DNA from 4 places in the Rhodoferax sp. LS1R11 genome. Region 3 is predicted to be linked to each of the others. Evidence: predicted binding sites of a transcription regulator. Region 3 holds the regulator's gene; each other region holds the start of a gene.

What was found. Region 3 encodes sigma-54, which starts transcription at its own class of promoters, with help from an activator protein. Its sites were predicted from a motif close to TGGCANGNAANCTGCTTT; they were not measured.
Region 1: the regulator sigma-54 is predicted to act here: its motif matches at 1,832-1,849, upstream of xdp1 (exosortase-dependent surface protein XDP1).
Region 2: the regulator sigma-54 is predicted to act here: its motif matches at 2,098-2,115, upstream of AC097N_RS19010 (phenol hydroxylase subunit).
Region 4: the regulator sigma-54 is predicted to act here: its motif matches at 1,712-1,729, upstream of glnA (type I glutamate--ammonia ligase).

What each region holds. Positions count from the first base shown of each region.
Region 1 covers NZ_JBWMAW010000004.1:122,026-125,614, forward strand. Annotated here, with positions in the region: gene prsT (XrtA/PEP-CTERM system TPR-repeat protein PrsT) at 1-1,714, shown strand, start outside; gene xdp1 (exosortase-dependent surface protein XDP1) at 1,917-2,765, shown strand; gene AC097N_RS07225 (putative bifunctional diguanylate cyclase/phosphodiesterase) at 3,019-3,589, opposite strand, start outside.
Region 2 covers NZ_JBWMAW010000021.1:5,763-9,351, reverse strand. Annotated here, with positions in the region: gene AC097N_RS19025 (aromatic/alkene/methane monooxygenase hydroxylase/oxygenase subunit alpha) at 1-455, opposite strand, end outside; gene AC097N_RS19020 (MmoB/DmpM family protein) at 480-749, opposite strand; gene AC097N_RS19015 (ferritin family protein) at 790-1,785, opposite strand; gene AC097N_RS19010 (phenol hydroxylase subunit) at 1,824-2,030, opposite strand; gene AC097N_RS19005 (sigma 54-interacting transcriptional regulator) at 2,400-3,589, shown strand, end outside.
Region 3 covers NZ_JBWMAW010000002.1:95,429-99,017, reverse strand. Annotated here, with positions in the region: gene lptA (lipopolysaccharide transport periplasmic protein LptA) at 1-84, shown strand, start outside; gene lptB (LPS export ABC transporter ATP-binding protein) at 81-878, shown strand; gene rpoN (RNA polymerase factor sigma-54) at 999-2,603, shown strand; gene AC097N_RS03175 (THUMP domain-containing class I SAM-dependent RNA methyltransferase) at 2,623-3,589, shown strand, end outside.
Region 4 covers NZ_JBWMAW010000011.1:80,257-83,845, forward strand. Annotated here, with positions in the region: gene AC097N_RS14025 (EI24 domain-containing protein) at 1-761, shown strand, start outside; gene AC097N_RS14030 (competence/damage-inducible protein A) at 766-1,566, shown strand; gene glnA (type I glutamate--ammonia ligase) at 1,776-3,191, shown strand; gene AC097N_RS14040 (hypothetical protein) at 3,349-3,589, shown strand, end outside.

The DNA of each region.
Region 1 (3,589 bases), on a different contig from region 3:
CATTGAGGTGTTGGAACCCTATCTAAAGTCGCAAGCCGCCGATGGACAAGCCATGAGCCTGCTGGGTTCGGCGCTCATGGCCAAGGGGCAGCATGTGCGAGCTGCTTCTTTGATGCAGCAGGCCCTCAAAACGAATGATGCCCCTGAATTTCGCTCCGTTCTGGGCTTGAGCCTTTTGCGTAGCGGGCAAACTTTGAATGCAGTCAAAGAGTTCGAAGCATCGCTGAAAGCAGACCCACGCCAAACCCAGGCCACCGCTGCGCTCATAGCCCTTTACTTGCAAGGGGGTCTTGCCTCCAAGGCGGTTGTGTTGGGTGAAAGTCTCGTCAAACAACAACCTAACAATGCCGAATTTTTCAACTTGCTGGGCATGGCCAAAGGCCAAGCAGGCAACTTGACCGGGGCCAAAATCGCCTTTGAGCAAGCCATCAAGCTAAACAATGCCTTCACACAGCCCAAGCTGAATATTGCCCGACTTGAAATTGCAGGCAAAGCGTATGACGCAGCGGCCCTGCGACTGGGCGAGATTCTCAAATCAGACGCAAACAATACCGAAGCCATGTTCGAAATGGCCACTTTGGCAGACCGCAAAGGGCAAATTGCCGAAACCCAACGATGGTTGGAAAAAGCCAACGACCTTTCTGGCCCAAAAGAAATACGCTGGGGGCTAGCCCTGACGGACTTCCATTTGCGCAACGGCCAACCGGGCCCAGCGCTGGAAGCAGTCAAAAAAGTGTCGGCCAAAGTACCTGAAGACCTGTTTGTGTTGATGGCCTATGCCAAATCTCAGATCGCCAGCGGCGACTTGCCTGGAGCTAGAAGCAAGCTCACCAGCGCAACCAAAGTGGCTGACTACAACCCCCTGCTGCAAGTGCAAATCGCGGCGTTACAGATGGCAGCAGGCAACCTGCCTGGCTCGACCTACAGCCTGGAAAAGGCCTTGTCGAGTCAGCCCGACTTTTTGCCTGCACTGGTTTTGATGACCGATGTGGAGCTGCGCCATGGCGAACCCGCCAAAGCCGAAAAACGTGCCCGCCAAATCATAGAACAGAACCCAAAACGCGCCATTGGTCATAGCTTGATGGGCGACGTCGCAAAGGCACGTGGGCAGGCTCCAGCGGCACTGGAGAACTACCGCCGCGCTCATCTGACAGAACCAACGTCGGAAACAATGCTTCGGCTCTTCCGAGAGTTAACGCGCCAGGACAGCGGGAAACCTGCGCAACAACTGGCTGGTCAATGGCTCAAAGTGCACCCCAAAGACATTGGCGTGCAAAAAGCATTGGCTGACAGCTACGCTAGCGCTGGCAACTTTGCTGTCGCACGCATGCTGTACGAGAGTTTGCTAAAACAGGCCCCAGACGACGGAGAGGCCCTCAACAATTTGGCCAATGTCCTGCTGCGCCTCAAGGACCCCGGTGCCATCAAAGCGGCTGAACAAGCCGTGGCCCAAGCTCCAAATGACCCCAACACCATCGATACCCTGGGTTGGGCTTTGTTTCAAGGAGGCCAAACTGATCGTGGTCTGCAACTGCTACGTGATGCCCGCCTGCGAGAACCTGGTAGTCCCGAAATCCGTTACCACCTCGCGGCGATATTGGCAGGCACCGGCAGAAAGACTGAAGCACGCGAAGAGCTTGAGTTTGCTCTGAAAACCAATCGAGCTTTTGAAAGTAAAGTTGACGCAGCCGCGTTACTCAACACACTGAAATAGCAGCAGTGTCAAAGCCATCCAGTGCACGACAATAACTTGTCGGATTTTTTTACAAGTTGCTTCAATTTGTTACTCAACTAAATTGCAAGTCCTTGATAACTCAAAGGAAAGATTCACTGGCATGAATTTCGCATGTTTCACTAAAATTGTTACGAGTTGTTAGCTGTGACATGAAAAAGTCACCATTTCAAGGAAAGAGACTATGAAAACCGTTGTATCCAAATACTTTGCTACTGCTTTGGTCGCTTTTGGTTTTGTAGGCCCGTGGGCCTCAGTATTTGCGGCTTCCACATGGTCACTTGGCAGCTGCACGACAGGAACGGCTCCATCAGGGCAGCTTGGCTCCACCAATGCGGCAGGAGGGTCTGGGTGTGTGAGCGGAACAAATCTTGGAACGGGAACGAGCGCGAATTCCGTTCACGCATACGCATATGCAGCGGACAACGCGACGACCACTACTTTTTCGGCTGCAACCCTGAACCAGTATGGCGCGTCTGCTGGGTTGGCAGTTGCCTACAGTGACGAAGTTAAAGCTGCTCCAGAACATGCAATGGACAACAACCTCAAAACCGAGTTGATCGCCTTTAAATTTGACACGGAAGTCATTTTGAGTCAGATCAAATTCGGCTATGTATCCGGAGACGGAGATTTTTCATTGTTGGCTTGGAAAGGTTCTACGGCCCCGACCACTACTGACATCACAGGCAAGAGCGCTTTGACGCTGAAATCTGCAAGTTCAACCTCTGGATGGCAATTGGTTGGCAACTACGCCAATACACCTGGCGCCACAACGGACATTGACCGTGATGTGACAGTCAATAGTGGCGGCATGGGCTCCAGTTGGTGGATTGTGAGTGCGTGGAATGCAAGTTACGGTGGCACGAATGGAACTGGCCTTGGTGATACGACTCCGGACTACATGAAAGTAATGTCTATCGCCAGTAAAGATGCGGGGTCGACAAAGGTACCGGAACCGGGCTCGCTGGTTCTGGTGGGCGCAGGCCTTATTGGCCTGATCGGTTCGCGCCTTCGCCAGAAAAAAACAGTCTGATTAGGTCGCCTGCCTTCTTAAAAAGCGCTTCCAGCAGATGCTTTTATGACGCTCACCGCAACTCGCAAACCGAACGATCCACGATTTTTTTAGAGATACCTCGGGGCGTTCGACCAAGTGTTTTTATATCGACTTGGAGTATTCAAGCGACATGGTTAGGCAACAGGATTCAATAGCCCGCTGCTCGAAGGTGTCATGCCCCAGAGCTAGTTAACGCGTGGACCACTAACTACGTAGCAACCTGACTCCAAAATCAGCCCGATGTCCCCGACTCGCGCAGCAGGTCTTCAAGTTCAGACGGCGTCAGCGGATGGGCAAATAAATAACCCTGGCCAAAATCGCAGCCAGCCTGGATCAACAAGTCGCGCTGTTCGGCGGTCTCCACCCCCTCGGCCACCACCTTCATGCCCAGTTCGTGCGCCATGTGAATCATGGAGCGGCACAGCGCCATGTTTTTCGAGGTCGCCTGCAAATCGCAGACAAAAGACTGGTCAATCTTGATGAAGTCAATGCTGTACAACTGCAAATAGGCCAGTGATGAGTAGCCGGTTCCAAAGTCGTCAATCGACACCTGTATGCCGGTTTTTTGCAGGGTCAGCAGTTGCTGCTGGACCTGCTCGGACGCATCAAGCAGCAGACCCTCTGTGATTTCCACTCCAATGGCATCACCTTCCAGCCCAAGGGTTTTAAGGTGCTCGGCCCAGTGCTGCGGCGACCGCTTGGCGTTGCGAAATTGCAGCGGCGACGTATTGACGGCCACCTGTAGATGACGCGGGAGCGTCTGGCGCCAATCGACGACCTGCTGCGCCACCTGCCTGAAAACC
Region 2 (3,589 bases), on a different contig from region 3:
CTCAGGGCATGCGTTTCGGTCTGGTAGTGGCGCAGTTCGTCGATCGACTGCATCTGGCAGGCCACGCGCGCTCCGGCCCCGGTGAACTGGCGCCCGGCATGGGCGAAGCCCCGGTACGCGTAGTACTCCAGCGGCGTCACCCCTGTCAGAAAGAGTTTGAGTGCATTGATGTAGCGCGCATCGGTCACGCCGAGCTGGCCATTGTTCTGGGCGAAGGCTTCGATCACCGCGTAGAGCTTTTTCTCTTTTTCGCCCTGGTACTTCCAGTAGGCGTCCATCGTCAGACGGAACGGGTCTTCCCACTTGTCCCAGTCGTGGATCTTGATGCCCTCGTATTTGTCATACGGAAAGACCTTGTCCATCGGCTGGTAGGTGGTGTCCCAGGCGAGGTCGCGGGTCATGGCGGCGTAGCGGTCCTTCAGACCCAGCTTTTTCTTGTTGACACGGGTGTCCATGTTGTCTCCTTGTGTGGTTCGGTATCAGTGCGTCCAGCTCAGCGAGAGCTGGTCATCGTCTTCGTCGATATGGCCCGACAACGTGACGAGGTTCACGTGAATCTGCTGCAGATTGAAAGACCGTCCAATCAGTTCTTCGATGGTCTGGCGACGGATCACCAGGCTGCCAGGGGCATCGATCTTCACCAACCCGGTTGGGTAAGTGGCCTGCGCGTTAGCGTTGTCGGCCAGGATCGCGTCGATGATGGGACGCGAATCTTCGTTATCCTGAAAAGCAATGAATACGTTGGACATGCGGGGTCTCCTTTTCTTTCTGATGGAATGGCGGTGTCGCTCAGACCGCGAGGCCGGTTTTCTTGCTGCGCAGGTCGAGACCGTCGCGTGCCGCCTGCAGTGCCTGCTGACCTGCCGCACCCAGCGCGAGTTCGGCCACGGGTGCGAGGGCCGCCTGAGCCCGATCAGCCCAGGACTTGGCCCAGCCCGAAATCAGTTGCTGGTTGTCACCGGATTCCGCCGCTGCCGTCTTGAGCACCGCGTCGATCCAGCGCGCGCTTTCGTCGTGCCACTCGGGCATGAAGGCGGTGAGCATGGCGATTGCCGTACCGCCCTGGGGCACGATGTGATCGTCGACAAAACTGCCGTAGATCAACGGGTAGAGCTGACCGTCGAGGGCGAAGTTTTGCGCAACAAACAGCTCGAAGGGGTCCGACAGCACCAACGTATCCTCAACGTAGTGGCGCAGTGCTTGCCAGCGCGCCTCCTTCAGCCAATCGTTCTTGCCCGCCTGCAGCACACCCGGCTCGTCAAGCGCCAGGCCCAGACGGGTGATGAATTGCGCGGCGCCCAGGTGATCCATGGCGTGGAACATGGCCGGCGCCGTGAACGGTGTGCCGTAGCCGTAAGCGCCAATCGAACTGTTGTTCATATTGCCGCCCCATGCCACGTGGCGCAGCGGCATCAGGACCTCGCAGGCCTTGGCACGAACGGCATCGGGCATCTTGGCCACCAGCCCACGTGACTCCACGAACTCATAACTCGCCTCGATGGCATCCTGCTGGCGCGCACGCGCCATGGTCCAGGTGGCGTAGTAGTACTGGCGGGGATCACGCAGCACGTTCCAGTCGGCCAGCTTGACCGCCGAACGGGAGGCGTCGAATATTTCATGCTCGGGGTCCCAGGTCGGCCGGTAATGAAAGTTGGCCGAGGGCTGCGTGCCGAGGGTGGCTTCCTGGTAGCGCGACGCCGGCTTGTCGTTGCCCACGTATTTCGCCGTATGCGCAAAGGTGTTGCGCAAGGGCTTGATTTCACGGGTGTGGAGATCTACTGACATATGAACTATCCTTTTTGGAAAAGAAACTGCGCTGGGACTCAATCGCTCAGGGGTTGCACTTGCTGCTGGACACAGAACTCGTCAAAGGCAGCCTGGGGCAACATCAAATCAACCGACAACTCGGGCCAGCCAATCGAGAACTCAAAAGAGACCAGTCCGTCCGGACGTGTTTCCTTGATCCGGACAAACTTGCGGGTGAGATCGCAAGCGGGGATCTCGACAGTGGGTGGCACCGACTTGGTCATTTGAAGCATCCTGAAAGGCAGCGGTTGAGGACATGGGGCATGAATTGGCGGGCATAACTGCTCTGTCTTTGCAAGTTGCTTGCCACGGCTCGTTGAAATGACTAAATTCTCGAGATTTTTAGGGAAAACCCCTAGGCTGGAAGCCTGATCTCGTCATTTTCAGGCCTGATTTTTGGCACGAATCAAGTGGCCAGGAAGTTCTATTCTTTTGCGGCACTGCAACAATTGTCCATTTGAAGCAATAAAACCCCTTTAATTTGACCAAATGATGAAATTAAAGTCGAAACTTTGAGATTCCTCCTATCATCGCAGCCAGTTTTAAAATATCGAGAATATGGCAAAGCCGCCTAACCACGAGATGATGTGCTCATGAACTTCAAATACCCCCCGGACAGCGACTTGCGTCGCCTGTTGCGCTTCGAGCCCGACAGCGGCGCCATCTGGCTGGGCGACCGGCGCATGGTGCTGATGCACACCGTGGCCTTGGCCGCGTTGCGCCAGGATCTGATGAGCTCGGTCGGCCCCGAGCATGCCCGGCGCATCCTGACCCGCATGGGCTACGCCTCGGGTCTGTGCGACGCCGAGTACGCCAAAAAGACACGGCCCGGCGATGCCTTGCAAGACAGTTTCATGGTGGGCCCGCAACTGCACATGCTCGAAGGTGCGGCGCGTGTCACGCCGGTCAAGCTCACCTTCGACATCCCGGCGGGCCAGTTTTACGGCGAGTTCCGCTGGGACCATTCCTGGGAGGCCTACGCGCACCGGCAGAAGTTCGGCCTGGTCGACGACCCGGCCTGCTGGACATTGCTGGGCTATGCCAGCGGCTACACCAGCGCCTTCATGGGGCGGCTGATCCTGTTCAAGGAGACCCTCTGCGCCGCCTGCGGGGCTGGCCACTGCGTCATCGTCGGACGGCCCATCGAAGAATGGCCCGATGGCGAGGCGCATCGCGTCTATTTCACCGACGACTCACTGATGGAAAAGATGGAGGCCCTTCAATCGCAGGTGGAAGCCCTGAAGTCGACGCTGGAGCCCGCCAGCCAGGGCGGCCAACTGATTGGCGCCTCCACCGCCTTTCGCAAGGCCTACACACTGATGCAAAAGGTGGCGCAGACCCAGGTCACGGTGTTGTTGACCGGTGAAACCGGCGTCGGCAAGGAGCGCTTTGCGCGTGCGCTGCATGAACTCTCCAACCGGGCCGACGCGCCGTTTGTGGCCGTGAATTGCGCCGCCTTGCCTGCCGAACTGATTGAGGCCGAACTGTTTGGCGTGGAGAAAGGCGCCTACACCGGCGCCCATGCGGCGCGCGCCGGTCGCTTTGAGCGGGCCGATGGCGGCACCCTGTTGCTCGATGAAGTGGGTGAACTGCCCATGGCGGCCCAGGCCAAGTTGCTGCGTGTCCTGCAAGAAGGTGAAATCGAACGCGTGGGCGGCGAGACCACGCGCAAAGTCAATGTGCGGCTGGTGGCCGCCACCAATGTGGACCTGGAACAGGCCGTGCAGGCCGGGCGTTTCCGGCGTGACTTGATGTACCGCCTCAATGTCTATCCCATTTGCAT
Region 3 (3,589 bases):
AAGTCGGACCCTGCTGCGGCCAACGGCGCAAGCCCTTCGCCGGTGCTGCGCGCCAGCCCGACGCCGGAGGAGCCGAAAAAGTGACGAACGACGTCTCTGTGGCCGAGGCCTCGTCTCGGGCCGATGGCCTCAACGGCGAAAGCCGGCTTGTGGCCAGCCACCTGCAGAAGTTCTATGGCAGCCGCAAGGCCGTCAAGGACGTGTCGCTGACGGTTCGAAAAGGCGAGGTGGTGGGCCTGCTGGGTCCCAACGGTGCGGGCAAAACCACGTCGTTCTACATGATTGTGGGCCTGGTGCGCGCCACCTCGGGTGACATCACCATTGATGGCCAGTCCATCGAGCACATGCCCATTCACCGGCGGGCCCGCCTGGGGCTGAGTTACCTGCCGCAGGAAGCCTCCATTTTTCGCAAGCTCAATGTGGAAGACAACGTGCGCGCCGTGCTGGAGCTGCAGCGCGACGAGGCCGGCAAACCCCTGGGCAAAGCCGAGATCGAGAAACGTCTGACCGAGCTGCTGCAGGAGTTGCGCGTGGACCACCTGCGGGAAACGCCCGCCCTGGCGCTGTCCGGTGGCGAGCGGCGCCGGGTTGAAATTGCCCGCGCGCTGGCTACCCAGCCCCGGTTCATTCTGCTGGACGAACCGTTTGCCGGGATTGACCCGATTGCCGTGATCGAGATCCAGCGCATCATCAGTTTTTTGAAAGCCCGGGGTCTGGGCGTGCTGATCACCGACCACAACGTGCGCGAAACCCTGGGCATTTGTGATCACGCCTACATCATCAGCGACGGCACCGTGCTCGCTGAGGGCACACCTTCCGAGATCGTCAACGACGCCAACGTGCGTCGGGTCTATCTGGGTGAACACTTCAAAATGTAGATATATGGCCCCCACGTTTGTCACTGCGTGTACTGCACTGCCCCCCGAGGGGGGCTGGCCTTGCTTGGGGCGGCCCGGCGCGGCGGCCTTTACTCACGCGCCCGACACTGCGGTGAGCACATGAAGCAAGGTCTTTCCCTCCGTGTTTCGCAGCACCTGGCGCTCACGCCGCAGTTGCAGCAGTCGATCCGCCTGTTGCAACTCTCCACGCTGGAGCTGAGCCAGGAAGTCGACCAGATGCTGGACGACAACCCGTTTCTGGAGCTGGGCGCAGACCAGCCGGTGCGCGAGGAGTTTGGTCTGGCGCAGGCCGATACGCCCGTGCGCAATGACGATCTCAATGCCGAAGCTGCTACCAATACTGTAGCTGACTACGCAGTAGAGACGAGGGCTACAGGCGAAAATGATACTGAAGTCACGCCGCTGTCCGCCGACGACGGCCAAAGTTGGGAAGGCGATGGCAGCGCCTCCCTGTCACCCGACGACAGCGAGTGGGGTGGCGATGCCAAGCCCAGCACCAACAACCTCAACGGCAACGAAGACGCCGATGTGACCGAGATGGCGCGCACCCAGGAGTCGCTGCAAAGTCATTTGCACCGCCAGGCGCTGGCCTTGCGTTTGAGTGAGGAAGACCGCGCCGCCCTGCGATTTTTGATCGAGTCCCTGAACGACGACGGCTACCTGGAGGACACACTCATCTCGCTGGCCCAGGGCCTGGCCGGGGACGGCGATGCCGAGCAGGTCGAACAACTGGTGCACCATTTCACGGTGGCGCTGTCGCTGCTGCAAAGCCTGGAGCCCGCGGGGGTCGGGGCGCGCCATCTGGCCGAGTGCCTGACCTTGCAACTGAAGGCCTTGCTGGCCAGGGCGGTGACGGACCCGGCCTCCCGACAGTTGCAGTCGGTCCTGAAGGTGGCCTTGCGCATCTGTGCCCAGCCGATGGACCTGCTGGCGCGACGCGACGTGAAGCGACTCGTTCAGGTGTGCGCGGTCACCGATGCCGCCGTGCGCGAAGCCATTGCGCTCATCGCCCGCCTGGAGCCCAAGCCGGGCCGGCGGTTTGTGAATGTGGAACGCAACATCGTGGTGCCCGATGTGCTGGTGGTCAAGGTCGGCAAGGGCGCTCAGGCCAAATTCCAGGTGCGGCTCAATGCCGAGGTGATGCCCCGCCTGCGGGTGCATGACATCTACGCCAACGCGCTCAAGCAGCACAAGGGCGGCGGTAGCGAGTCGTCCAACTTTGCGGCGCTGCAGCAGCGGCTGCAGGAGGCGCGCTGGTTCATCAAGAACATCCAGCAGCGCTTTGACACGATTTTGCGGGTCAGCAACGCCATTGTGGAGCGTCAAAAGAGCTTCTTCACCCATGGTGAACTGGCCATGCGCCCCTTGGTGCTGCGCGAGATTGCCGACGAGCTGGGCCTGCACGAATCGACCATCAGCCGGGTGACCACGGCCAAGTACATGGCCACGCCGTTTGGCACGTTTGAGCTCAAGTATTTCTTTGGCTCCGGCCTGGGCACCGACTCGGGCGGCAACGCATCCAGCACCGCAGTGCGCGCCCTGATCAAGCAATTCATCAGCGCCGAAAGCGTGACCAAGCCGCTCAGCGACAACCAGATTTCCGAGATGCTCAAAGAGCAGGGCATCGACTGCGCCCGCCGCACGGTGGCCAAATACCGCGAAGGTCTGCGGATTGCCCCCGCATCCTTGCGCAAGGCGCTGTAGCGCCTTTATCCAGAACACCATGAACCAACTTCAATTATTTTTGCCCTGCGCCGCCGGCGTCGAGGACTACCTGGCGCCCGAGATTCTGCGCATCACCGGCTTGCCGCCAGGCTGCGTGACCAAGCAGCGCGGCGGCGTGGCCGTGCGCACCTCCATGGCGCATGCCATGCTGCTCAATCTGTACAGCCGCCTGGCCCAGCGCGTGCTGGTGCTGCTGTCCTACACCGAGTACCGTGGCGAGCAGGACCTGTACCGCGCCGCCAGCGAGGTGGCGTGGGAGCGCTGGTTCACGCCGAAGGAAAGCATCAAGGTGGAGGTAACGGCGCAACACAGCCCGCTCACCTCGTTGAACTTTGCGGCGCTCAAGATCAAGGACGCGGTGTGCGACCGGTTTCGGGAGACCGCGGGCGGTGTGCGTCCGGACGTCAACACCCAGTGGCCCGACGTGCGTATTTACACCCACCTCACCACCGACCACTGCTCGCTGTACATCGACACCTCGGGCGAGCCGCTGTTCAAACGTGGCTGGCGCGAGGACAAGGGGGATGCGCCCTTGAAGGAAACCCTGGCCGCGGCCATGATTGCCGCCAGTGGCTGGGCCGATGGCGACGAAGATTTGCAGCCCTTGTACGACCCCTGCTGCGGCAGCGGCACCGTGGTGATTGAGGCGGCCCAGATCGCGTGCAACATCGCGGCGGGCAGCCGTCGCCGGTTTGCGTTCGAAAAGTATTTGCCCTTCCGCCGCGCGGAGTGGGAGAGCCTGAAACAGGAAGCGGCGGATGCCGAGGTAGTGCGCGAGCCCGGTCAAAAGCCCATTATTTTTGGCAGCGACGTGGCCCACCGCATGGTCGATTTCGCCCAGCGCAATGCGCAGCGCGCCGGGGTGGCCGACGTCATCGAGTTCCGCGGCGGCGATGCCTTGCAGCGCATGCCCCCGGTAGACGGCGGTGGCGTGATGCTGCTGAACCCGCCGTATGGCGAGCGCA
Region 4 (3,589 bases), on a different contig from region 3:
TCGAAGCGTCCTCCATCATCAACAACATCTGGGGCTGGCTGCAAAGCGTGGGGGCGGGCAGCCTCAAGACCGTGCTGGCGCCCTTGCTGGTGGTGGTTGCCGTGACGCCTATCATCGTGGTGCTTTCCCTGCTCATGGTGGCGGTGCTGATGACGCCTGCGCTCACCATGCTGGTGGCCGAGCGGCGTTTCCCGCAGTTGGAGCGCAAAAAGGGCGGCTCCATGATGTTCAGTATTGTCTGGTCAGTCGGCTCGACCTTGCTGGCCCTCATCGCCATCGTCGTCTCGATTCCCCTGTGGCTGGTACCGCCGCTGATTTTGATACTTCCTCCTTTGATCTGGGGCTGGCTCACCTACCGTGTCATGGCATTTGATGCGCTGGCCGAGCATGCCAGCCCGCTGGAACGACGTGAGCTGTTTCGCAAGCACCGGGGGTGGCTGCTGGGGATTGGCGTTTTTTGCGGTTATCTGGGCGCCGCGCCAAGCCTGATCTGGGCCTCCGGTGCCATGTTCATTGCCATGGCGCCCATCCTAGTGCCGGTGGCGATCTGGATTTACACCTTGGTGTTCGCGTTTTCATCACTGTGGTTTGCGCACTACTGCCTGGCGGCCTTGCAATTCTTGCGTACCGAGGCCGCGGTGGCTGCTGCAACCGCGGCCTCGGTCCCGGTCCCGGTGCTTGGCCCTGCGCCGGCCACGTTGGACGTGCAGGCGGTAACATGGCCGAATGACAACTCCTCCGGCCCCAACACCCTGCGTTAACACCATGCCCCGTTTTGGGCTGATCATCGTCGGTGACGAGATTCTGTCCGGCAAACGCACTGACAAGCACCTGTCCAAGGTCATTGAACTGCTCAAGGAGCGCGGTCTGCAGCTTGACTACGCTGACTACGTGGGCGACTCTCCCGAGCGCATCACCGCGACCCTGAAGCGGGCATTTGCCTCGGGCGATATCGTGTTTTCCACTGGGGGTATTGGTGCCACGCCGGACGACCATACCCGCCAGTGTGCTGCCAAGGCGCTGGGCCGTGAACTGGTGCTTCACCCCGAGGCTGAGGACCTGATTCGCCAGCGCATGCGTGACCTGGCCAAAGAGCAGGGCACCATGTATGAGCCAGATCGTCCCGACAACATTCACCGGTTGAACATGGGCGTGTTCCCTGCCGATGCGCAGATCATTCCCAACCCGTTCAACCAAATTCCCGGTTTCAGTTGTGGCTCCGTTCACTTCGTGCCCGGTTTCCCGGTGATGGCTTGGCCCATGATGGCGTGGGTGCTTGACACCTGCTACCCGCATCTGCATCAAACCGCGGCGTGGATTGAGAAATCGGTCATTGTGTTTGGCGCCATGGAGGCCGCGTTGACGCCCCTGATGGAAGACCTTGAGCGCGACCATGAAGGGGTCAAGATCTTCAGCCTGCCCAGCGTCGACCACCCGCAATACGGGCGTCACATTGAGTTGGGCGTCAAAGGTGAACCCGGCCTGGTTGCAAAAGCCTATCCGGCGCTGCTGGCCGGGCTGGCCACCTTTGAATTGACGCTTGGCCCTGAATTGGTGCGTAATTAAGTGAGCCATTTCGGTGTTGAATTTAATTGCACTTTTTTGGTGCATTTAAATTCCAAATGGCTCTGCATGTTCCGCGTTCGGCTGTCCAAACGGGGCCAAACTCAGGGCAAAATACGGGACTGGTGAATCGGTGTTTTGTCAGCCTTGGCATAAAAACTGCATTCGCATCCCTGAAACATTTTCAACAACGACCCAACCAGGAGTATTTGATGGCCAAGACCGTCGCAGACGTCATGAAGATGGTGAAAGAAAACGAAGTCAAGTTTGTTGACTTCCGTTTCACCGACACCCGTGGCAAAGAGCAGCACGTTACCGTGCCTGTTTCTCATTTTGATGAAGACAAGTTCACGTCGGGTCATGCGTTTGACGGTTCGTCCATCGCTGGCTGGAAGGGCATTGAAGCCTCCGACATGCAGTTGATGCCTGACCCGAACACGGCCAACGTCGACCCCTTCTTCCAGGAACCCACCCTGATTTTGACTTGCGATGTGGTTGACCCCATCGACGGCAAAGCCTACGAGCGTGACCCCCGTTCACTGGCCAAGCGCGCTGAAGCGTACATGAAGGCCTCCGGCTTTGGTGATACCGCCTACTTCGGTCCAGAGCCAGAGTTTTTCGTGTTCGACGGTGTGCGTTGGGGCAATGACATGTCCGGCTGCTTCTCCAAGATCGAATCTGAAGAAGCCGCCTGGAACACCGGCAAGGAATACGAGCACGGCAACACCGGCCACCGTCCTACCGTCAAAGGTGGCTACTTCCCCGTGCCCCCAGTGGACAGCTTCCAGGACATGCGCTCGGAAATGTGCCTGGTGCTCGAAGCCCTCGGCATTCCCGTTGAAGTGCACCACCACGAAGTGGCCAACGCTGGCCAGATGGAACTCGGCACCAAGTTCAGCACGCTGGTTCAGCGCGCTGATTGGGTTCAGTTGCAAAAATACGTGATCCAGAACGTGGCCCATGCCTATGGCAAGACCGCGACCTTCATGCCCAAACCCATCGTTGGCGACAACGGTTCCGGCATGCACGTGCACCAGTCGGTGTGGAAAGACGGCAAGAACCTGTTTGCTGGCGACGGCTATGCAGGACTGTCAGACTTCGCGCTGTACTACATCGGCGGCATCATCAAGCACGCCCGTGCCCTGAACGCCATCACCAACCCAGGTACCAACAGCTACAAGCGCCTGGTGCCTGGCTACGAAGCACCTGTGAAATTGGCTTACTCGGCCAAGAACCGCTCGGCTTCGATCCGTATCCCCTTCGTGGCGAACCCTAAAGGCCGTCGCGTTGAGGCACGTTTCCCTGATCCACTGATGAACCCGTACCTGGGCTTCTCGGCTCTGCTGATGGCGGGTCTGGACGGCGTTGAGAACAAGATCCACCCTGGCGAAGCCGCCAGCAAGGACTTGTACCATTTGCCACCCGAAGAAGACAAGTTGATCCCAACGGTCTGCCACAGCCTGGACCAGGCGCTGGACTGCCTGGATGCAGACCGCAGCTTCCTGACCAAGGGCGGTGTGTTCACTGACTCTTACATCGACGCTTACATCGACCTCAAGATGCAGGAAGTCACGCGTTTGCGCATGGCCACTCACCCGATTGAGTTTGACATGTACTACTCGCTGTAATCCAGCCCGGCCTGTGCTGTAACTTGTTACAGCGATTGGCAAAAAAAGGACGGCCCCGGCCGTCCTTTTTTATTGGAAAAACCATGACTTTTCACTTTGTAAGGCCTTGACGCATACTGGCAAAATGCACTGTGCTTTTTTACCGCGTGGGAAATGTATGAAATATGTTGTGTTGATCTCTTTGGCTGTTGCTGCTTTTGCGCAAAGCAGCCTGGCCCAGCCCATGTACAAGTGCGACAACAACTACTACACCAACACCCTGCCTGATGCCAAGGCCAGAGGCTGCAAGCTCATGGAGGGTACCAGTGTGACCGTGGTGCCCGGTGCCCGCCCGGCTGCGCCAGCCCCTGCCCGTGCGGTCACTGCCGCATCAGCAGCACCTTCCGGCACCTCTGCAC